One region of the Streptomyces sp. NPDC021096 genome, then DNA from elsewhere that is predicted to be linked to it. Evidence: predicted binding sites of a transcription regulator. Region 1 holds the regulator's gene; the other holds the start of a gene.
The links. The regulator HrcA, encoded in region 1, represses chaperone genes, less so after heat shock. The targets are predictions, from matches to a motif close to TTNGCACTCNGNNNNNCNGAGTGCNAA.
Positions count from the first base shown of each region.

Region 1 (5,660 bases):
ACCGGTACCGTCACGAAGTCGATGAGCCGTTCCACTGCGCCCAGCAGTGCCGGCTCCAGGTCCTTGTAACTGTGCACCGACCCCAGAATCCGCTGCCACGCGGCCCCCGTGTTCTCCGGCCAGCCCAGCCCCCGGCAGACGCCCGTCTTCCAGTCCTGGCCCCGCGGCACCCGCGGCCAGGACGGGATGCCCACGGAGGACGGTTTCACGGCCTCCCAGACGTCGATGTAGGGGTGGCCCACCACCAGCACGTGGTCACCGGTGACCTCGGCGGCGATGCGGGACTCCTTCGAGCCCGGGACGAGGTGGTCGACCAGCACGCCCAGGCGGGCGTCCGGGCCGGGGGCGAAGGACGAGACGATGGCCGGCAGGTCGTCGATGCCCTCGAGGTACTCCACGACGACGCCCTCGATGCGCAGGTCGTCGCCCCAGACGCGTTCCACGAGCTCCGCGTCGTGGCGCCCCTCGACGTAGATGCGCCCGGCGCGTGCCACGCGCGCCCGCGCTCCGGGGACGGCGATGGACCCGGAGGCCGTGCGAGCGGGGGCCTGCGGGGCGCGGGAGGTGGGGGTCGGGCGTACGAGGGTGACGACGCGCCCCTCCAGGAGGAAGCCGCGGGGCTCCATGGGGAAGACGCGGTGCTTGCCGAAGCGGTCCTCGAGCGTGACCGTCGGGCCCTGGGCCGTCTTCTCGCAGCGGATCACGGCGCCGCAGAAGCCCGTCGTGACCTCCTCCACCACGAGGTCCACTTCGGCCGGCACCTCGGGAGCGGGCGTGTTCCGCTTCCACGGGGGAGTCAGATCGGGGCCGTACTGTCTGCTGCTGCGCATGCGGGCCATTGTGGATCACGACGGTGATCCGGTTCACCGTTCACGACACGCCGAAGCGCCCCGCCAGCGCGTCGCGTTGCGCGCGCACGAAGGCGGCGTCCACCACCGCGCCGTGCCCCGGCACGTACAGCGCGTCGTCGCCGCCCAGGGCGAGCAGCCGGTCGAGGGCGCCCGGCCAGGCGTGCGGCAGGGCGTCCGGGCCGGCCTGCGGTTCGCCGGACTCCTCGACGAGGTCGCCGCAGAAGACGACCTCCGGCGCCCCGCCCGTGCCCGCGACGAGCACGGCGAGGTCGTGCGCCGTGTGCCCCGGCCCGACGTTCGCGAGCAGCACCCGCCGCCCGCCGCCCAGGTCGACCGTCAGCTCGCCGGAGACCGGGTGGTGGGGGCGTACGAGCAGCTCGACGGCCTCCGCGGCGACGTCGGGCTCCACCCCGTGCCGTACCGCGTCCCACCGCAGCTCGTCGCGCTCGCGCAGCAGCAGCTCGGCGACGCCCACCGCCCCGTACACCTGCACGCCCGCGAAGGCGGCGGTGCCCAGCACGTGGTCGAAGTGCGGGTGGGTGAGTGCGATGTGCGTCACGGGCAGCGCGAAGAGGTCCTGCAGCTCGCGGCGGATCTCCACCCCCTCGTGCAGGGAGGAGCCCGTGTCGACGACCAGGACGCCCGTGGTGCCCGCGATCGCGCCCACCGTCGCGTCCCAGCCCGGCAGCCTGCGGCGTACGACACCCGGCGCGAGCCGCTCCCAGCGCGCCCCCGCGGCGGGGGAGTCCCCGTGATTCTCCATACCGCGACGCTAGCCGCAGAGCGGTACCGTTGCCTGCCCGGAGGGGCGCCGGAGGCTCGCGGCGGGGACGGCCCTTGCCCTGGCCGTGGGGCCCGGCCGTACACTGGCTGAAGGGTTCTGGCACTCGTGACCATTGAGTGCCAAGGGTGAAGACCCTGTGAGACCCCGCAGGACCGTAAGACGGCTGGACCACTGACTGGAGGTGCGCGCGATGCTGAGCGAACGCAGGCTCGAAGTATTGCGCGCCATCGTTCAGGACTACGTGGGCACCGAGGAGCCGGTCGGCTCCAAGGCCCTCACCGAGCGGCACCGGCTGGGCGTCTCCCCGGCCACGGTGCGCAACGACATGGCCGCGCTGGAGGAAGAGGGCTTCATCGCCCAGCCCCACACGAGCGCCGGCCGTATCCCGACCGACAAGGGCTACCGCCTCTTCGTCGACAAGCTCGCGGGCGTCAAGCCCCTGTCGACGCCGGAGCGGCGTGCCATCCAGAACTTCCTGGACGGCGCCGTCGACCTGGACGACGTGGTGGCCCGTACGGTGCGGCTGCTGGCGCAGCTGACCCGTCAGGTCGCGGTGGTGCAGTACCCCTCGCTGACCCGTTCGACCGTGCGCCACGTGGAGCTGCTCGCGCTGGCCCCGGCCCGCCTGATGCTCGTGCTGATCACGGACACCGGCCGGGTCGAGCAGCGGATGGTCGACTGTCCGGCGCCGTTCGGCGAGACCTCGCTGGCGGATCTGCGGGCGCGGCTGAACAGCCGTGTCGTGGGCCGTCGCTTCGCCGATGTGCCGAAGCTGGTGCAGGACCTCCCCGACTCCTTCGAGCAGGACGATCGCGGAACCGTTTCTACGGTTCTCGCCACCCTGCTCGACACGCTGGTCGAGGAGACCGAGGAGCGGTTGATGATCGGCGGTACCGCCAATCTCACTCGTTTCGGTCATGACTTCCCGCTGACGATCCGGCCCGTGCTGGAGGCGTTGGAGGAGCAGGTCGTGCTGCTGAAGCTGCTCGGCGAGGCGAAGGACTCGGAGATGACCGTGCGCATCGGTCACGAGATCGCCCACGAGGGACTGAACTCCACATCCGTCGTCGCGGTCGGCTACGGTTCGGGCGACGAGGCGGTCGCCAAACTCGGCGTGGTCGGACCGACCCGCATGGACTACCCCGGAACGATGGGAGCGGTACGCGCAGTGGCACGTTACGTCGGACAGATCCTGGCGGAGTCGTAAGTGGCCACGGACTACTACGCGGTCCTGGGCGTACGGCGTGATGCCTCGCAGGACGAGATCAAGAAGGCCTTCCGCCGTCTCGCGCGCGAGCTGCACCCGGACGTCAACCCGGACCCGAAGACGCAGGAGCGGTTCAAGGAGATCAACGCCGCTTACGAGGTGCTCTCGGACCCGCAGAAGAAGCAGGTCTACGACCTCGGTGGCGACCCCCTGTCCGCCTCGGGCGGCGCGGGTGCGGGCGCCGGTGGCTTCGGCGCCGGCTTCGGCAACTTCTCCGACATCATGGACGCCTTCTTCGGCCAGGCCTCGCAGCGCGGTCCGCGCTCGCGCACGCGCCGCGGCCAGGACGCCATGATCCGGCTCGAAGTCACCCTGAACGAGGCGACCTTCGGCACGACCAAGGAAATCCAGGTCGACACGGCCGTCGTCTGTACGACCTGCAGCGGCGAGGGCGCGGCTCCGGGTACGTCCGCGCAGACCTGTGACATGTGCCGCGGCCGTGGCGAGGTCTCGCAGGTCACCCGGTCCTTCCTGGGCCAGGTCATGACCTCCCGCCCCTGCCCGCAGTGCCAGGGCTTCGGCACCGTGGTGCCGACTCCGTGCCCGGAGTGCGCCGGCGACGGCCGCGTCCGGTCGCGGCGGACCCTGACCGTGAAGATCCCCGCCGGTGTCGACAACGGCACCCGCATCCAGCTCGCGGGCGAGGGCGAGGTCGGCCCCGGCGGCGGCCCCGCCGGCGACCTCTACGTGGAGATCCACGAGACCCCGCACCCGGTCTTCCAGCGCCGCGGCGACGACCTGCACTGCACGGTCACCATCCCGATGACCGCCGCCGCCCTCGGCACGAAGGTGCCGCTGGAGACGCTCGACGGCGTCGAGGAGATCGACATCCGCCCGGGCACGCAGTCCGGTCAGTCGATCCCGCTGCACCAGCGCGGCGTCACGCACCTGCGCGGCGGCGGCCGTGGCGACCTCATCGTGCACGTCGAGGTGACCACCCCGTCGAAGCTGGACCCGCAGCAGGAGGATCTGCTGCGCCAGCTGGCGAAGATCCGCGGCGAGGAGCGCCCGATGGGCGAGTTCAAGCCGGGGCAGCAGGGGCTGTTCTCGCGGCTGAAGGACGCGTTCAACGGGCGTTAGCCGCGTGGGCGATGACGTTCCCGAACGCCGGGCGGGCCGGATTCCTCCGGCCCGCCCGGCGTTCGCGTTCGGCCTCACCGGTGGTCCGGTGGGCTTGTGACACGATGTGCTCATGGCTCCGTTCACCGGACTGTTCGAGCACCCGATCGTGCAAGCCCCCATGGCGGGCGGCGGATCCTGCCCCTCGCTCGCCGCGGCCGTCTCCGACGCCGGTGGCCTGGGCTTCCTGGCCGCGGGGTACAAGACGCCGGCGGCCATGTACGAGGAGATCAAGCAGCTCCGTGCCCGGACGGCCCGGCCGTTCGGAGTGAACCTGTTCATGCCGCAGCCGCCCGCCGCCGATCCGGCGGCCGTGGAGGTCTACGCCGAGCAGCTCGCGGGCGAGGCCGCCTGGTACCGGACCCCGCTGGGGGAGACGGACCAGGCCTGTGACGACGCGTACGACGCCAAGCTCGCCATCCTCCTCGACGACCCGGTACCGGTCGTCTCCTTCACTTTCGGGTGTCCCGCCCGTACGGCGGTGGACGCGCTGGCCCGGGCCGGCACGGTGACCGTCGTGACGGTGACGTCCGTCGCCGAGGCGCAGGCCGCGGCGGAGGCGGGCGCGGACGCGGTGTGCGTCCAGGGCGTCGAGGCCGGTGGCCACCAGGGCACGCACCGCGACGATCCGCACATGGACGGCGCGGGTGCGGGATTGGGCCTGCTGGCGCTCCTGGCCGAGGTCCGCGAGAGCGTGCCGCTGCCGGTCGTCGCGGCGGGCGGGCTGATGCGCGGGGCGCAGATAGCCGCCGTCCTCGCCGCGGGTGCCTGCGCGGCGCAGCTCGGCACGGCGTTCCTGCCCTGCCCGGAATCCGGCGCGCACGCCCTGCACAAGCAGGCCCTCACCGATCCCCGCTACGTACGGACCGAACTGACCCGGGCCTTCTCGGGCCGTCCGGCCAGGGGCCTGGTGAACCGTTTCATCCGGGAGCACGGCCCGTACGCCCCGGCCGCGTACCCCCAGATCCACCACATGACGTCCGGCCTGCGCAAGGCCTCCGCGGCGGCCGGCGACCCGCAGGCCATGGCCCTGTGGGCCGGTCAGGGCCACCGCCTGGCGCGGAAGCTCCCGGCGGCGGAGCTGGTGGGCGTGCTGGCGGCCGAACTGGCCGCGGCCCGGGCGACGTCGAGCCACTGAACCACCGGGCGGTCCGATTGCCGGGACCGCCGAGTCATTGCAGCGAGAGAGCGAGTACGTCATGACAGCGCCGGTCTTCCTGGTCGAAGAGGACGCCCTCACCGGTGTCTTCCCCGGCACCGTCTTCCCCCTCGACGGGCCCGAGGGCCGGCACGCGGTCTCCGTCCGCCGGCTGCGGGTGGGCGAGGAGATCGTCCTGACGGACGGGCACGGCACGGGCGCCCATGGCATCGTGGCCGCGGTGGAGGGCAAGGACCACCTCGACGTCTCGGTCACCTCCGTCCGTTCCGAGCCCGAACCGCAGCCGCGCATCACGGTCGTCCAGGCCCTGCCGAAGGGCGACCGCGGCGAGCTGGCGGTCGAGACGATGACGGAGACCGGCGTCGACGCGATCGTGCCGTGGGCGGCCTCCCGCTGTGTGACGCAGTGGAAGGGCGACCGGGGCCTGAAGTCCCTCGGCAAGTGGCGCGCGACCGCCCGCGAGGCCGGCAAGCAGTCCCG
Region 1 covers NZ_JBFADG010000022.1:121-5,780, forward strand. Annotated here, with positions in the region: gene AB0G59_RS23175 (DUF3097 domain-containing protein) at 1-830, opposite strand, end outside; gene AB0G59_RS23180 (MBL fold metallo-hydrolase) at 871-1,614, opposite strand; gene hrcA (heat-inducible transcriptional repressor HrcA) at 1,826-2,842, shown strand; gene dnaJ (molecular chaperone DnaJ) at 2,843-3,982, shown strand; gene AB0G59_RS23195 (nitronate monooxygenase) at 4,095-5,159, shown strand; gene AB0G59_RS23200 (16S rRNA (uracil(1498)-N(3))-methyltransferase) at 5,221-5,660, shown strand, end outside.

Region 2 (17,797 bases), on a different contig from region 1:
CCGCACGTCCAGCCCGCGCAGCAGCGCGCCGCCGCCCGTCAGCACGATGCCGCGGTCCATGATGTCGCCCGACAGCTCCGGCGGCGTCTCGTCCAGGGTCTGCCGCACGGCCATGACGATCGCGTCCACCGGCTCCGACAGCGCGTGCCGGATCTCGTCGGCCGTCAACTCCAGCGTCTTGGGCAGACCGCTGACCTGGTCCCGGCCGCGGATGGTGCAGCGGTCCCCGGGCCGCAGGCCCTGGGTCTCCTCCGGATCGCCGGCCGCCTCGTCCTGCTCGGCCACCCGGCGGGCGAGGGCAGCGAGCCCCGCCTCCGACCAGTAGCCCCCCGGCGAGGCGGAGCCGATGCTCATCTTGATCTCCTCGGCGGTGCGCTCACCGATCGCGAGGGCGTACTTCTTCTTGATGTACGACATGATCGCCGCGTCCATCGCGTCGCCCGCCGTACGCACCGAGCGGGCGGTGACGATGCCGCCCAGCGAGATCACCGCGACCTCGGTGGTGCCGCCGCCGATGTCGACGACCATGCAGCCGGTGGGCTCGCTGACCGGCAGGCCCGCGCCGATCGCCGCCGCCATAGGCTCCTCGACCAGGTGCACCTGACGGGCACCGGCGGAGGAGGCGGCCTCGATGACGGCCCGTCGCTCGACGCCCGTGATGCCGGACGGCACGCACACCACGACGCGCGGCCGGGAGAAGAGACGGTTGCCCATCACCTTCTTGATGAAGTGCCGCAGCATCCGCTCGGCTATCTCGAAGTCGGCTATGACGCCATCGCGCAGGGGGCGGATGGCGACGATGGTCGAGGGGGTGCGCCCGATGGTCTCCTTGGCCTCGAAGCCGACCGACAGCACGCTGCCGTCCTCGGCGTTGACGGCGACGACCGAAGGTTCGTTGAGCACCACTCCCTTCCCCCGTACGTACACCAGCGTGTTCGCGGTGCCGAGGTCGATACCCATGTCCCTGCCGCTGAACGACTTGCTTTGCGCCATAAGTCGCCAGTATTCCCTACGATCGAATGTTTATACGGCGCTAACAGGGCTGAGAGAACCGACAGGCACATGCGAAAGGCCCGGACCGCCGTGGCGGTCCGGGCCTTCGAGCCGACGAGGGGTCAGCGGTTGTCGTGCTGCGACGGCGCGACCGTCACCTCGACCCGCTGGAACTCCTTCAGGTCGCTGTAGCCCGTGGTGGCCATCGCACGGCGCAGGGCGCCGAACATGTTCATCGAGCCGTCCGGGGTGTGCGAGGGACCGGTGAGGATCTCCTCGGTGGAGCCGACCGTGCCCAGGTTCATGCGCTTGCCGCGCGGCACGTCCTCGTGGACGGCCTCCATGCCCCAGTGGAAGCCACGGCCCGGCGCGTCGGTGGCGCGGGCGAGCGGGGAGCCCATCATCACGGCGTCGGCACCGCAGGCGATGGCCTTCGGCAGGTCGCCGGACCAGCCCACGCCGCCGTCGGCGATGACGTGGACGTAGCGGCCGCCGGACTCGTCCATGTAGTCGCGGCGGGCGGCGGCGACGTCGGCGACGGCGGTGGCCATCGGGACCTGGATGCCCAGGACGTTGCGGGTGGTGTGCGCGGCGCCGCCGCCGAAGCCGACGAGGACACCCGCGGCGCCCGTGCGCATCAGGTGCAGGGCGGCCGTGTAGGTGGCGCAGCCGCCGACGATGACCGGCACGTCGAGCTCGTAGATGAACTGCTTGAGGTTCAGCGGCTCGGCGGCGCCCGAGACGTGCTCGGCGGAGACGGTCGTGCCGCGGATCACGAAGATGTCCACGCCGGCGTCGACGACGGCCTTGGAGAACTGCGCGGTGCGCTGCGGGGAGAGCGCGGCGGCGGTCACGACACCGGAGTCGCGGACCTCCTTGATGCGCTGCCCGATCAGCTCTTCCTTGATCGGCTCGGCGTAGACCTCCTGCAGACGCTTGGTCGCGGCGGTCTCGTCCAGCTCGGCGATCTCGGCGAGCAGCGGCTCCGGGTCCTCGTAGCGGGTCCACAGGCCCTCGAGGTTGAGCACGCCGAGGCCGCCCAGCTCACCGATGCGGATGGCGGTCTCGGGCGAGACGACCGAGTCCATCGGGGCGGCCAGGAACGGCAGCTCGAAGCGGTAGGCGTCGATCTGCCAGGCGATCGAGACCTCCTTCGGGTCGCGGGTACGGCGACTCGGGACGACGGCGATGTCGTCGAAGGCGTACGCCCGGCGGCCGCGCTTGCCGCGCCCGATCTCGATCTCAGTCACGTGTGTGGCCTTTCACTTTCCTTGGCGCTCCGTCTGCCGCATCCAGTATCCCCGACGCGGCGGAGCCCGCGGCCTTTCGGTCGCGGGCTCGGGTGGCGCTGTGCGAAGCTCCGACTACTACCGGCGGGAGTAGTTCGGCGCTTCGACCGTCATCTGAATGTCGTGCGGGTGGCTCTCCTTGAGACCCGCCGACGTGATCCGCACGAAGCGGCCCTTGTCCTTGAGCTCCTGGACGTCCGCCGAGCCGACGTAGCCCATGGAGGCCCGCAGACCGCCGATGAGCTGGTGGGCGACCGAGGCCAGCGGGCCGCGGTAGGGCACCTGGCCCTCGATGCCCTCGGGCACGAGCTTGTCCTCGGAGAGGACGTTGTCCTGGAAGTAGCGGTCCTTGGAGAAGGAGCGGGCCTGTCCGCGCGACTGCATCGCGCCGAGCGAGCCCATGCCGCGGTACGACTTGAACTGCTTGCCGTTGATGAAGACCATCTCGCCCGGCGACTCCTCGCAGCCCGCGAGCAGCGAGCCGAGCATCACCGTGTCGGCACCGGCGGCGATCGCCTTGGCGATGTCGCCGGAGTACTGCAGACCGCCGTCGCCGATCAGCGGCACGCCGGCGGCGTGGCAGGCCTGGGCGGCCTCGTAGATCGCGGTGACCTGCGGGACGCCGATGCCGGCGACGACGCGGGTGGTGCAGATCGAGCCGGGGCCGACGCCGACCTTGACGCCGTCCACGCCGGCGTCGATCAGGGCCTGGGCGCCCTCGCGGGTGGCGACGTTGCCGCCGACGACGTCGACGTTGATGTTGGACTTGACCTTGGAGATCATGTCGAGGATGCCGCGGCTGTGGCCGTGGGCGCTGTCGACGACCAGGAAGTCCGCACCGGCCTCGACGAGCGCCTGGGCGCGCTCGAAGGCCTCGGCGCCGACGCCCACCGCGGCGCCGACGACCAGGCGGCCCTCGGAGTCCTTGGCGGCGTTGGGGTACTTCTCGGCCTTGACGAAGTCCTTGACCGTGATGAGGCCCTTGAGGACGCCGGCGTCGTCCACCAGCGGCAGCTTCTCGATCTTGTGGCGGCGCAGCAGCTCGATGGCGTCCTCGCCGGAGATGCCGACCTTGCCCGTCACCAGCGGCATCGGGGTCATGATCTCGCGCACCTGGCGGCTGCGGTCCAGCTCGAAGGCCATGTCACGGTTGGTGACGATGCCGAGCAGCTTGCCCGCGGGGTCGGTGACCGGCACACCGCTGATGCGGAACTTGGCGCACAGGGCGTCGGCCTCGGCCAGCGTGGCGTCCGGGCGGACCGTGATCGGGTCCGAGACCATGCCGGACTCGGAGCGCTTGACCAGGTCGACCTGGTTGGCCTGGTCCTCGATGGAGAGGTTGCGGTGCAGCACGCCCGCGCCGCCCTGGCGGGCCATGGCGATGGCCATGCGCGCCTCGGTGACCTTGTCCATGGCGGCGGACAGCAGCGGGATGTTGACCCGTACGTTCCGCGAGACGCGGGAGGAGGTGTCCACGGCGTTCGGCAGGACCTCGGAGGCGCCCGGCAGCAGCAGGACGTCGTCGTATGTCAGACCGAGCATCGCGAATTTCCCGGGCATTCCGTCGACGTTGTCAGTCATGACACCTTCCCAAATGGTCTTGCACCGGCGAGGACTCCCATGCTAACGGCCGTCACGGGTGTCCCATTCCACGAGCACTGAGGCTCGCGTCACTTGGAGGTTCGTATGAATACGTCCGAGGATCGCCGCCCGGTCCGCCCCGCGCCGCCCGCTCACTGCTCCGCGAGGGCACGGAGCCGGCTGAGCGCACGATGCTGGGCGACGCGCACGGCGCCCGGCGACATGCCGAGCATCTGCCCCGTCTCCTCGGCCGTCAGCCCCACGGCGACCCGCAGCAGAACCAGCTCGCGCTGGTTCTCCGGAAGGTTGGCGAGCAGCTTCTTGGCCCACTCCGCGTCACTGCTGAGCAGCGCCCGCTCCTCCGGCCCGAGGGAGTCGTCCGGCTGCTCGGGCATCTCGTCGGAGGGCACGGCCGTGCTGCCCGGGTGCCGCATGGCGGCCCGCTGGAGATCGGCGACCTTGTGCGCGGCGATGGCCACGACGAAGGCCTCGAAGGGGCGCCCGGTGTCGCGGTAGCGCGGCAGGGCGCACAGCACCGCGAGGCAGACCTCCTGTGCGAGGTCGTCCACGAAGTGCCGGGCGTCGCCCGGCAGCCGCGACAGGCGCGTGCGGCAGTAGCGCAGCGCGAGCGGGTGCACCAGGGCGAGCAGGTCGTGGGTGGCCTGCCGGTCACCCTCCACCGCGCGGGCGACGAGCGCGCCAATAGCTGTGGTGTCGTCGTCGCGCATCGGTCCATGGTGCCTTGACGCCGGATTGTCCGTGGCACCGCATCCGTAGTTGTGCACCGAAGCGTTATGAGCGGGTGCGCCGGCGGTCATCTCCCGCACCTTCCCATCACGCCTGCCCGAGCCGTCCCCGAGGAACTCCATACTCCAAGGATGCGGCAGCGCGCGGGAAACGTGCAGCGGGCCGGGAAACGGCGGCTCCCGGGCGGGCGGCCACAGCGGCCCGCCCCGCCCGCTCCCCGGCGGGCGGGGTACGTCAGTCCCCCGCGTCGACGCACGGCAACTACCGTCCGGAACTGCCCGCCGCCGCCCTAGCGGACCAGGCCCCAGCGGAAGCCGAGCGCCACCGCGTGCGCCCGGTCCGAGGCGCCCAGCTTCTTGAAGAGCCGGCGGGCGTGGGTCTTGACCGTGTCCTCCGAGAGGAACAGCTCACGGCCGATCTCGGCGTTGGAGCGGCCGTGGCTCATGCCCTCGAGCACCTGGATCTCGCGCGCGGTGAGCGTGGGCGCCGCGCCCATCTCCGCCGAGCGCAGCCGCCGCGGGGCGAGCCGCCAGGTCGGGTCGGCGAGCGCCTGGGTCACGGTGGCGCGCAGCTCGGCCCGCGAGGCGTCCTTGTGGAGATAGCCGCGCGCCCCGGCGGCGACCGCGAGCGCGACACCGTCGAGGTCCTCGGCCACCGTGAGCATGATGATGCGGGCGCCGGGGTCCGCGGAGAGCAGCCGGCGGACCGTCTCCACGCCGCCCAGTCCGGGCATGCGTACGTCCATCAGAATGAGGTCCGAACGATCGGCGCCCCAGCGGCGGAGGACTTCCTCGCCGTTGGCCGCCGTGGTCACGCGCTCGACGCCGGGCACGGTCGCCACCGCGCGACGGAGCGCTTCTCGGGCAAGCGGGGAGTCGTCGCAGACGAGGACGGATGTCATGGCCGCCCTCCGCAGCTGATGCGCGTCACCTTGAGCCTCCAGAGGCTGGTACTGATCGTCACCTGTGCGATTGACGACGCCCGGGCACCTGCCACCCGCCCGACTGCTTCATGCGTCAACCGCCTCCGCACTCTCAACGACGGTCACCCGAAAGAGTTACGGGCTCGGTCGGCCGTGTTCGGCACTCTACGTGAGGGCGCGGACACGGAGCAGGGCGCACAGGGGGCGCCCTGCCCACCAGCCAAGCTATGCCCCATTTGCCCAGTCGGGCCTGTTTTTCTTCCCATTTGCTGGTGTCTGTGGCTAGATTCGCAATGAGTCATATTTTCATCTGCTCACACGACAGATGCATGGCAGAGCTATGGACGGGTACTGCAACGGATCACTCCGGATCGGATCGATCCGGGCACTCCGGCAGATTGCTTCGACAGGTCACATCGACACATCGCTTCGACAGATCGTCTCGAGGGGATAAGCAATGGCAGATTTCTCCCGCCTTCCCGGTCCCAACGCCGACCTGTGGGACTGGCAGCTCCTGGCGGCGTGCCGAGGGGTCGACAGTTCGCTGTTCTTCCATCCCGAGGGCGAGCGGGGCGCGGCCCGCAGCGCCCGTGAGACCTCCGCGAAGGAGGTGTGCATGCGCTGCCCGGTGCGCGCCGAGTGCGCCGCGCACGCGCTGGCGGTACGGGAGCCCTACGGCGTGTGGGGCGGCCTGACCGAGGACGAGCGCGAGGAGCTCATGGGGCGCGCGCGGCATCGGTCCATCACGGCGAGCAGCGCGGGCGCCGGCGCGATGACCGCCTGAACGCCCGGGGCGCACCACGGGAGTGGTGAAACGTTTCAGCTGAGCGGGGCCCGCTCAGCCGGCGGCGCTCAGCGGCGCCCCGCCTCCACCAGCCGGTCCAGCATGGCCGCGACCGCCGGGACCCGGGCCAGATCCGGCAGCGTGAGGGCCACGATCTCGCGCTGCACGACCGGCTCGACGGGCACCGTACGCGCGCCCTTGGGGCGCACCGACTCCAGCGCCAGCTCGGGCATCACGGCGACCCCGAGCCCGGCCCCGACCAGCCCGAACACGGCCGGGTAGTCGTCCGTCGCGAAGTCGATGCGCGGGGTGAAGCCCGCGCTCTCGCAGACCTCCACCAGGTGCCGCCGGCAGCGCGGACAGCCCGCGATCCAGGGCTCGCGCTCCAGCTCGGCGATCCCGATCCGCTCCGCGCCGGCGAGCCGGTGCCCCTCGGGCACCACGCCGATGAGGCGGTCGGTCAGCAGCGGTCGTACGACGAGGTCGTCCCACTCGGCGCCCGCGGCGGGGTCGGCGCCGCGCACGTCGGGGTAGCGGAAGGCCAGCGCGATCTCGCAGTCGCCCGCGCGGAGCATCTCCACCGAGCGCGGCGGCTCCGCCTCGACGAGGGAGACACGGGTGCCCGGGTGCGCGGCCCGCATCTCGGCGAGCGCGGAGGGCACCAGGGTGGAGCTGCCGCTGGGGAAGGACACCAGCCGCACCCGCCCGGCCCGCAGGCCCGCGATCGCCGCGATCTCCTCCTCGGCGGCGGTCAGGCCGGCCAGGATGCCCGTCGCGTGCCGCACGAGGGCCTCGCCCGCCTCGGTCAGGCGCATCTCACGGCCCGTACGGATCAGCAGGGGGGTGCCCGTCGACTGCTCCAGGGCCTTCATCTGCTGGCTGACGGCGGGCTGGGTGCAGCCCAGGTCGCGCGCCGCGGCCGAGAACGAACCGGTGGCGGCCACCGCACGCAGCACCCTCAGATGACGAGCCTCGATCATAGAACCGAGCATAAGCCCACCTTGGGGCGGATGATGAATATTGGCTGGCTCCTTTGAGCCACGCCCGCTTACTCTTGGTGCCCATGCACCTGATCTCCGTGAATGTGGGCCGCCCCCGTACCGCCGACGACCGTCCCGGCTTCCCCGGCGCCTTCGCGGAGGGCCTGGAGAGCGGCATCGACAAGCGCCCGGTGGAGGGGCCCGTCGAGGTGGCGGCCCCGGGCCCGAAGGGCACGGCGGGCAGCGGCCTCGCCGGGGACGCGGTGGTCTCCCTGCGTCACCACGGCGGGGACGACCAGGCGGTGTACGCGTTCGCCCGCGAGGACCTCGACGGCTGGGAGCGGGAGCTGGGCCGCCGGCTGCCGGACGGCGCGTTCGGGGAGAACCTCACCACGAGCGGCATCGACGTCAACGGCGCGCGCATCGGCGAGCGTTGGCGCATAGGTACGGATCTGCTGCTGGAGGTCACCGCGCCGCGCATCCCCTGCCGTACGTTCGCCGACTGGCTGGGCGAGAGCGGCTGGATACGCCGGTTCACCCAGGAGGCGGCGCCCGGTGCGTACCTGCGTGTCATCGAGCCCGGGCGGATCCGCGCGGGAGATGCCGTCACCGTCGTCCACCGCCCGGCCCACGACGTGAGCGTCTCCCAGGTCTTCCGTGCCCTGACGACCGAACGGGCCCTGCTGCCCGGCGTGCTGGCCGCCGGGGACGCGCTGCACCCGGAGACGCGGGCGAAGGCCCTCGCGTACAGGGAGCGTCAGGAAGCGTCCGAGGGGCGCCCGCAGGGGCGGCGAGAGGCCGGGGACGGCAGCCAGGACGGGGTGCGGAGCACTAACGTTCCTGTATGACGACTGCACTGATCACGGGAGCCACGGCCGGCATCGGCGCGGCCTTCGCACGGCGGCTGGCGGCCGATGGACACAATCTGGTCATCGTGGCCCGCGACGAGAAGCGGCTGAGCGAGCAGGCGACCGAACTCCACGACCGCCACCGGGTGGAGGTGGAGGTGCTCCGCGCGGACCTCTCCGAGGAGAGCGGCATCGCCACGGTCGAGGCCCGGCTCTCGGACCGCAAGAACCCGGTGGACCTGCTGGTCAACAACGCGGGCTTCGGCAACAAGGGCCGTTACCTCGAGGTTCCGATGGCCGACGAGCTGATGATGCTGAAGGTGCACATCGAGGCGGTGCTGCGGCTGACCTCGGCCGCGACGGCGAGCATGCGCGAGCGCAGACGCGGCGGGGTGGTCAACGTCGCGTCGGTGGCGGCGTTCGTCCCCCGTGGGACGTACGGGGCGAGCAAGGCGTGGGTGGTGCAGTTCACCCAGGGTGCCGCGCGGGACCTGGCGGGGAGCGGGGTGCGGCTGATGGCGCTGTGCCCCGGCTTCGTACGGACGGAGTTCCACCAGCGGGCCGGCATGGGCGTGGACAACGTGCCCGGCTGGATGTGGCTGGACGCGGACAAGCTGGTGGAGGCCGCGCTGAAGGACCTGGCGCGCGGCAAGTCGCTGTCGATCCCGGATCCCCGGTACAAGGCGCTGACGGGCCTGATGAAGCTGGCCCCGCGCCGGGCGGTCTCGCGCGCGAGCGCGACGACGGGCCGCCGGTACGGGCCGAACTGAGCCCTGGCCGACGCCGTAGCGCGCCTCTCGGGTGGGCCGATTCAGGACTAGCCTGGACATATCACCCGGGAGGCGCCATGACATTCGTACAAGTGATCGACTGCAAGACGCGCCGGTACGACGACATGAACCGGCTCATGGACGACTGGGTCGCCGCCACCGAGGGCAAGCGCACCGCCACCCACTCGATCGTCGGCCGCGACCACACGGACGACGAGCACTATGTGGAGATCATCGAGTTCCCCTCCTACGCCAAGGCGATGGAGAACTCGAACCTCCCGGAGACCAACAGGATCTTCGAGGAGATGGTCGCGCTCTGCGACGGGATGCCGTCCTTCACCGACCTGGACGTGGTCCGCGACGAGCAGCTGAACAAGGCGACGGTCCGCCGCTTCTACGAAGAGGTGGCGGTGGGCGGCGATCTGGACCTCGTCGACGAGCTCTTCACCGCCGACTACCGCGACCACGACATCGCCAAGGCGGAGGAGACCACGGTCGGTTCCGACGTCATCAAGCAGGACGTCACCGGCTGGCGCGCCGCCTTCGACTTCACCTTCACCCTCGAGAGCGTGCTGGCCGAGGGCGACCAGGTCTGCGTCCTGTGGACCTGGCGGGGCGTCCATCAGGGCGACTTCATGGGCCTGCAGCCGACGGGCCAGGAGGTCTCGATGAAGGGCACGACGGTCTGGCGCTTCGAGGACGGGAAGATCTGCGAGGGCTGGTGGAACGAGGACCTGCTGGGGCTGCTGCGCCAGCTGGGCGCGGTGGACGCGTAGCGGAATCCACGGCGGGTCCGTGGCCGGAGCCCTGAACGGCCGCGGCCCGGTCTCCCCTCGCGGGGAGACCGGGCCGGGCCGTCGTACGGGGTGCGTCAGTGCGCGTGGCCGTGACCGTGGCCGTGACCGGCCTCGGCGGACTCCTCTTCCTTCTTCTCGACGACCAGGGTCTCGGTCGTGAGCAGCAGGGAGGCGATGGACGCGGCGTTCTCCAGGGCGGAGCGGGTGACCTTGACCGGGTCGATGACGCCGGCCTTCACCAGGTCGCCGTACTCGCCGGTCGCGGCGTTGAAGCCCTGGCCCTTGTCGAGCTCGGCGACCTTCGAGGTGATGACGTAGCCCTCGAGGCCGGCGTTCTCGGCGATCCAGCGCAGCGGCTCGACGACGGCGCGGCGGACGACCGCGACACCGGTGGCCTCGTCGCCGGACTTGCCCAGGCCGCCCTCCAGCACCTTGGCGGCGTGGACGAGAGCGGAGCCACCACCGGAGACGATGCCCTCCTCGACCGCGGCGCGGGTCGCGGAGATGGCGTCCTCCAGACGGTGCTTCTTCTCCTTGAGCTCGACCTCGGTGGCCGCACCCACGCGGATGACGCAGACGCCACCGGCGAGCTTGGCGAGGCGCTCCTGGAGCTTCTCGCGGTCCCAGTCCGAGTCGGTGGACTCGATCTCGGCCTTGATCTGGGCGACGCGGCCGACGACGTCCTCGTGGTTGCCGCCACCGTCGACGATGGTGGTGTCGTCCTTGGTGATCGTCACGCGGCGGGCGGAGCCCAGCACGTCCAGACCGGCCTGGTCGAGCTTGAGGCCGACCTCCTCGGCGATGACGGTGGCACCGGTGAGGGTGGCCATGTCGCCGAGCATCGCCTTGCGGCGGTCGCCGAAGCCGGGGGCCTTGACGGCCACGGCGTTGAACGTGCCGCGGATCTTGTTGACGACGAGGGTGGAGAGCGCCTCGCCCTCGACGTCCTCGGCGATGATCAGCAGCGGCTTGGAGCCACCGCCCTGGATGATCTTCTCCAGCAGGGGCAGCAGGTCCTGGATCGAGGCGATCTTGCCCTGGTGGATCAGGATGTACGGGTCGTCGAGGACGGCCTCCATACGCTCCTGGTCGGTGACCATGTACGGCGAGAGGTAACCCTTGTCGAAGGCCATGCCCTCGGTGAAGTCGAGCTCCAGGCCGAAGGTGTTGGACTCCTCGACGGTGATGACGCCGTCCTTGCCGACCTTGTCCATCGCCTCGGCGATGAGCTCGCCGACCTGCTTGTCCTGCGCGGAGAGCGCGGCGACGGCGGCGATGTCGGCCTTGTCGGCGATCGGGCGGGCGGTCGCCAGCAGGTCGTCGGAGATGGCCTTGACCGCGGCGTCGATGCCCTTCTTCAGGGAGGCCGGGGAGGCGCCGGCGGCGACGTTGCGCAGACCCTCGCGGACCAGCGCCTGGGCCAGCACGGTCGCGGTGGTGGTGCCGTCACCCGCGATGTCGTTGGTCTTGGTCGCCACCTCCTTGACGAGCTGGGCGCCCAGGTTCTCGTACGGGTCGTCGAGCTCGACCTCGCGCGCGATGGTCACACCGTCGTTGGTGATGGTGGGGGCGCCGAACTTCTTGTCGATGACGACGTTGCGGCCCTTGGGACCGATCGTCACCTTCACGGTGTCGGCGAGCTTGTTGACGCCGCGCTCAAGGGCGCGACGGGCGTCCTCGTCGAACTTCAGGGTCTTGGCCATGGGTTACGTATCCTTCGCCGTATCTCTCAAACGAACTGCGCCCCGGGCGCCCGGCTAGCAGGCACGGGAACCAGGGGCGCAGATCAAAAGCTTCGAAAGCTCGAAAGCCTCGGGCTCGAAAGCCTGGGGTGAATTACTTCTCGACGATCGCGAGGACGTCGCGAGCCGAGAGGACGAGGTACTCCTCGCCGTTGTACTTCACCTCGGTGCCGCCGTACTTGCTGTAGAGCACGACGTCACCGACCTGCACGTCGAGCTCGACGCGCTTGCCGTCCTCGAAACGGCCCGGGCCCACGGCCAGGACGACGCCCTCCTGGGGCTTCTCCTTGGCGGTGTCCGGGATGACCAGGCCGGAGGCCGTGGTCTGCTCGGCGTCGAGCGGCTGGACCACGATGCGGTCCTCGAGCGGCTTGATGGCAACCTTGGAGCTGGCGGTCGTCACGATCCGACCTCCCCCTTCGGAGATCTCACGGGGTTAACTGTCTGAGGTGGCGACCTGGTGGATCCGTCGTCGCGGGTGCCGGATCTGCCCGTCGCCGTGTTTGGCACTCACCGGTGGAGAGTGCCAACGGAGCCGAGACTATGACGCGGTTAGCACTCGGTCAAGCGGAGTGCCAATTCATCGCGCGGCGCACCGTGCCTACCCCCGCCGGGTCAGAGGTAGTCCTCCAGTCGCGCGACCGTGTACCCCTGGGCCTGGATGCTGCGCAGCATGTTGGTGACCATCCTGGTCATCGAGGTGCCCTTGAGCTCCTGCGGCCCGCGGAAGTGGGCGAGGACGATGTCGCCGGGGCGCAGCTTGTCGCTCTGGGCGTAGCGCATGTCGTTGATCTGCATCGTCACCTCCCACAGCACGAGGGCCCGCACCCCGCAGGACCCCGCCGCGGCGAGGGTGGCGTCGTTGTAGTTGCCGTAGGGCGGCCGGAAGAGCGCGGGCCGGGTGCCGAAACGCTTCTCCAGGGCGTCCTGCTGTCCGCATATCTCGCGCCGCTGGGCGTCGGCGGACAGGGTGCGCAGATTGGGGTGGGTCAGGGTGTGGTTGTCGACGCCGTTGCCGAGGGCGCGCAGCCGGTCGAAGTAGCCGTAGCCGCTGCCCGCGCGGGAGATGCTGTCCGTCAGGAACATCGTGAACGGCAGCTTCAGCTCCTCGGCCATCTTCAGGAACTGGGGATCCTTCTCGGCCCCGTCGTCGATGGTCACGAAGACGACCTTGTCCTGGGTCGGTATCCGCCGTACGACCTTGGGCGCCGCGCCCGTCCCGGCGTCCTGGAGCAGCTTCGCGGCGGGGGGCGCGGGCGGTGCGGCGAGCGGCTTGTCCAGTCCCCAGCGGCGGTACGCGTCGTCGGGCGCGGCGGAGGCGGAGGGCGCGGCCGTGCCGGACCGGCCGGGCTTCTGCGAGGCCTTCGGGGCGTCGGAGGACGAGCCGGAGCACCCGGCGAGAACTCCGGTCAGCAGCATGGCGGCGGAGGCGAGGGCGGCGGCGCGGAGGCGGCCGGAAACAGACGGGCTCACGCGGACGATTGTTGTGCATGCGTTCGATGAGCGCGCGGGCGCGGGGTGCGCCCCGTACGGGCCTCAGGGCGCGGGCAGCGCCGCCACCGCCGCGGCCCACGGATACGACTCCACGCTGTCGCCCCGCGCGGGGTCGTAGCCGTCCTTTCCCAGCAGGACGGTCACGCCCGCCGCACGCAGGAACGCCACGCTCCGGGGGAAGGCGGGGTGCGCGGCCTGCGCGGCGCCCAGGTGCGGCAGGGCGACCTGGGGCAGCCCGAGGCCGATCGCCTCGGTGATCAGGCCGAGCGCCAGGGTGTCGGAGATGCCGGCGGCCCATTTGCCGATCGTGTTGAAGGTGGCGGGCGCGACCAGGATCGCGTCCGGCGGGGGCAGCACGTCGGGCTCCCCGGGCAGCTTGTACTCGTGCCGTACGGGGTGGCCCGTCAGCGCGGCCAGGGCGGGGACGTCCGCTTCCAGCCAGCGGTGGGCGTACGGGGTGAGGATCAGGCACACGTCCCACCCGGCGGCCTGGGCGGCACGGACTCCGTCGGCGGCCCGGACGGCCGGCGCGGCGGCGCAGCAGACCAGGTACAGGGTGCGCTTCGCGGTCGTCGTCACCAGGGCAGTCCACCGCGTGGGGCACCGGCCCGCAAGAGAGAATGAGACACGTGCCCGCACCGATCACCCCCCTCGACGCCTTCGCCGCCCTCCTCACCGACGAGGGCCGCGCCCTCCTCGACGGGCTGCGCGACTACGACCCCTCCCAGGAGCTCGCCACGGCGACCCGGCTGCGCCGCGAGCACCCCGCGGAGCTGGTCTCGGCGGCGCTCGGGCAGGCGCGGCTGCGCCAGCGCGCGGTGGCGAAGTTCGGCGCGGAGGACGCCTACCGCATGTTCTTCACGCCGAACGGCGTGGAGCAGGCCACGCGCGCCTCTGTCGCACTCCACCGCGCCCGGCGCTTCGAGGCCCTCGGCGTACGCAGCCTCGCCGACCTCTGCTGCGGCAACGGCGGCGACGCCATCGCGCTGGCCCGGGCCGGCATCTCGGTGCTGGCCGTCGACCGCGACCCGCTGACCTGCGAGGTCGCCCGTGCCAACGCCGAGGCGCTGGGCCTGGCCGACCTCATCGAGGTGCGCTGCGCCGATGTCACGGACGTCGACACCTCCGCGTACGACGCCGTCTTCGTCGACCCGGCCCGGCGCGGCGGCCGGGGCCGCATCTTCGACCCGGAGGCGTACTCGCCGCCGCTGTCCTGGGCGATCGAGGCGGCCCGCTCGGCCCCCCGCGCCGCCCTCAAGATCGCCCCGGGCGTGCCCCACGAGGCGGTCCCCGACGACGCCGAGGCCGAGTGGATCTCGGACGGGGGCGACGTGAAGGAGGCCGTGCTGTGGTTCGGCACGGGGCCGGGCACCCGGCGGGCGACGCTGCTGCCGGGCGGTGCGTCGCTGGTGGGGCGGGGCCTGCCGGACCCGGCGGTGCGGCCCGTGGGGCGCTATCTGTACGAGCCGGACGGCGCGGTGATCCGGGCGCACCTGGTGGCGGAGGTCGCCGAGGAGCTCGACGGCGGGCTGATCGACGAGACGATCGCGTACGTGACGAGCGACGAGCTGCGCGCGACGGATCACGCGGCGGCGTACGAGATCACGGACGTGCTGCCGTTCAACCTGAAGAAGCTGAAGGCGATCGTGCGGGAGCGCGGGATCGGGGTCGCCGTCATCAAGAAGCGGGGATCGGCGGTGGAGCCGGAGGAGCTGCGGAAGAAGCTCAAGCTCGCGGGGCCGAACACGAGCGTCATCGTGCTGACGCGGGTGGCGGGCGCGCCGGCCATGCTGTTGGGACGGCCGGCGCGGCCCACCGGGTGAGGGTTACGAGTTACGAGTAGAGGTTGTCCTTGCTCAGCTCGTGGAAATGGTCGTGGTCATGGGAGTGGCCGTGCCCGTGGTCATGGTCGTGGCCCGGCACATGCGGCTCCGTCACCGGAAGCGACGAGTCCGCCGACAGGTCCCACGACGACGCCGCACGCCCCCGGGCCACCATCTCCGCGCCCAGCGCCGCCACCATCGCGCCGTTGTCCGTGCACAGCTTCGGGCGCGGCACGCGCAGCGTGATGCCCGCGTCCTCGCAGCGGCGCTCGGCCATGGCCCGCAGGCGGGTGTTGGCCGCGACCCCGCCGCCGATCATCAGGTGATCGACGCCGTGGTCCTTGCACGCGCGGACGGCCTTGCGGGTCAGCACGTCCACCACCGCCTCCTGGAAGGAGGCGGCCACGTCCGCCACCGGGACGTTCTCGCCGGCCGCCCGCTTGGCCTCGATCCAGCGGGCCACGGCGGTCTTCAGGCCGGAGAAGGAGAAGTCGTATATCGGGTCGCGGGGGCCGGTCAGGCCGCGCGGGAAGCGGATGGCCTCCGGGTCGCCCTCGCGGGCGTAGCGGTCGATGACCGGGCCGCCGGGGAAGCCGAGCTGGAGCACGCGGGCGATCTTGTCGAAGGCCTCGCCCGCCGCGTCGTCGATGGTGGAGCCGAGCGGGCGGACGTCCGCGGTGATGTCGGGGGCCAGCAGCAGCGACGAGTGGCCGCCGCTGACCAGCAGGGCCATCGTGGGCTCCGGCAGGGCGCCGTGCTCCAGCTGGTCGACGCAGATGTGCGAGGCCAGGTGGTTGACGCCGTAGAGCGGCTTGCCCAGGGCGTAGGCATAGGCCTTGGCCGCCGAGACGCCGACGAGCAGGGCGCCCGCGAGGCCGGGGCCGGCCGTGACCGCGATGCCGTCGAGGTCCTTCGCGCTCACCCCGGCCTCCTTCAGGGCGCGCTGGATCGTCGGGACCATGGCCTCCAGGTGCGCCCGGCTCGCGACCTCGGGGACCACGCCGCCGAAGCGGGCGTGCTCGTCGACGCTGGAGGCGACCGCGTCGGCGAGGAGCGTGTGGCCGCGGACGATGCCGACGCCCGTCTCGTCGCACGAGGTTTCGATGCCGAGGACGAGGGGTTCGTCAGCCTTGCGAGCCATGGGTCATTCCTTGCACTGCGGAGGTCGGATCGGTCAGGCGCATCACGAGCGCGTCGATGTTGCCGGGCTGGTAGTAGCCGCGGCGGACGCCTACGGGCTCGAAGCCGAAGCGCTCGTACAGGCGCTGGGCGCGGGTGTTGTCGACGCGCACCTCGAGCAGCACCTCGTGGCACTCGAAGGCGGTCGCGGTCGTCAGCAGTTCGGACAGCAGGCGGGCGCCCAGGCCCGTGCTCCAGTGGTCCCGGTCCACGGCGATGGTCTGGACGTCGCCGGTGCCGTCGATGGCCGCGAGCCCGGCGTAGCCGATGATGCGCGGCGCTCCCCCGGCGGCCGGCAGGTCCTCCGCCACCACGTAGCGCCGGTTGGCGTTGGCGCCCCGGGCGTGGGCCAGCTCGGACCAGAAGAGCCCCTTGGACCACGCGTCGTGCGGGAAGAGCTCGCGCTCCAGCTCCAGCACCGGTGCGATGTCCCACCAGCGCATCTCGCGGATGCGCACGGTCGCGGTCGACTCGCTCACTGCGGTGTGACCACCTTGTAGTTGGCCGGCACCTGTGCGTCCGGGCGGCGCAGGTACAGCGGCTGGCCCGGCAGGAACTCCCCGCCGGTGCGCAGCTTCTCGGCGGCCAGGGCCGCCAGCGCGCCCGCCGACTGGTGCTGCGGCAGATCGGCCCGTACGTCCGTGAAGGCGTCCGGGTAGAGGACGGCGCCCGCGCCGACGGCCGTGAGGCCGGCGACGCGCTCGGCGAGCTCGGCCGGGCGGTCCACGGCGGGTTCGGTGAGGCGGGTGCGGGCGTCGGCGTACCGCGCCCAGTAGACCTCCTTGCGGCGGGCGTCCGTCGCCACGACGAACTCGCCCTCCAGGCCCGCCTGCCCGGCCGCGTAGGCGATGCCGTCGAGCGTGCACAGGCTGTGGACGGGGACGTCCAGCGCGGCGGCGAAGGTGGCGGCCGTGACGATGCCGACGCGCAGGCCGGTGTAGGGGCCGGGGCCGACGCCCACGACGATGCCGGTCACGGCGTCAAGCTTGCGGCCCGCCTCGCCGAGCACCCGGTCCACGGCGGGCAGCAGCAGCTCGCCGTGCCGGCGGGCGTCCACCTGACTCGACTCGGCGACGACGGACTCGCCGTCGTAGAGGGCGACGGTGACAGCGGGGGTGGCGGTATCCAGAGCGAGCAGCAGCACACGACAAGCCTACGGCGCGCCGTGGGGCGTCCGGTGCGCGGATCGGCCGCCGCCGGGGGCGCGGCGGGGTCACGGGCCGGGTGCTACGGTCAGCCGCAAAGCCGTACGAGCCCTCTGCGCCGTATGAGTGGTGCCTGTGACCGGCGAGAACCCGGCGGGTACCGCCGGGAGCGGAACGAGGCCGTACGCCGGAACGACGTCGTACGCGGGACAAGCCGTACGGCAGGACGAAAGGGTGCGCAGCGTGGCACGCAGCAGCTCGGGGGTCATCGTGGCCGCGCTCACCGCGGCGGCACTGGCCGGAGTCGGCTTCCTGGCCGTCCAGGCGGAGGCCGCGCCCGACCGCCCCGCGAGCGCGCACGCGGCGGGCAAGGACTCCTCCGGCAAGGCGAAGGACCAGGGCCAGGACGCCTCGGACAAGGGCAAGGCGGACGCCGGCCAGGACCAGGGCGCCGCGAACCCCGTCCCGGCGAACTCGGGCTCGGGCCTGCGGGTCGTCTACGCGCTCGCGCAGAAGCGGGTGTGGCTGGTCGGCTCCGACGACAAGGCCACCCGGACCTTCGAGGTGGCGCCCAGCGCCGTGAATCCGCCGCCTGGGACGTACGCGGTGACCTCGCGGGACGCGAACGTGACCGGTTCCGACGGGACCCCGATCGAGCACGTGGTGCGCTTCCACCGGAACGCGGCGGGCGTCGTCTTCGGCT
Region 2 covers NZ_JBFADG010000003.1:315,666-333,462, forward strand. Annotated here, with positions in the region: gene AB0G59_RS07775 (rod shape-determining protein) at 1-993, opposite strand, end outside; gene AB0G59_RS07780 (GuaB3 family IMP dehydrogenase-related protein) at 1,116-2,243, opposite strand; gene guaB (IMP dehydrogenase) at 2,361-3,863, opposite strand; gene AB0G59_RS07790 (sigma-70 family RNA polymerase sigma factor) at 4,016-4,591, opposite strand; gene AB0G59_RS07795 (response regulator transcription factor) at 4,900-5,511, opposite strand; gene AB0G59_RS07800 (WhiB family transcriptional regulator) at 5,990-6,316, shown strand; gene AB0G59_RS07805 (LysR family transcriptional regulator) at 6,385-7,296, opposite strand; gene AB0G59_RS07810 (MOSC domain-containing protein) at 7,380-8,144, shown strand; gene AB0G59_RS07815 (SDR family oxidoreductase) at 8,141-8,914, shown strand; gene AB0G59_RS07820 (ester cyclase) at 8,992-9,690, shown strand; gene groL (chaperonin GroEL) at 9,786-11,414, opposite strand; gene groES (co-chaperone GroES) at 11,548-11,856, opposite strand; gene AB0G59_RS07835 (polysaccharide deacetylase family protein) at 12,069-12,926, opposite strand; gene AB0G59_RS07840 (flavoprotein) at 12,990-13,526, opposite strand; gene AB0G59_RS07845 (methyltransferase domain-containing protein) at 13,577-14,770, shown strand; gene tsaD (tRNA (adenosine(37)-N6)-threonylcarbamoyltransferase complex transferase subunit TsaD) at 14,781-15,911, opposite strand; gene rimI (ribosomal protein S18-alanine N-acetyltransferase) at 15,895-16,392, opposite strand; gene tsaB (tRNA (adenosine(37)-N6)-threonylcarbamoyltransferase complex dimerization subunit type 1 TsaB) at 16,425-17,093, opposite strand; gene AB0G59_RS07865 (hypothetical protein) at 17,338-17,797, shown strand, end outside.
Region 2: the regulator HrcA is predicted to act here: its motif matches at 12,006-12,032, upstream of groES (co-chaperone GroES).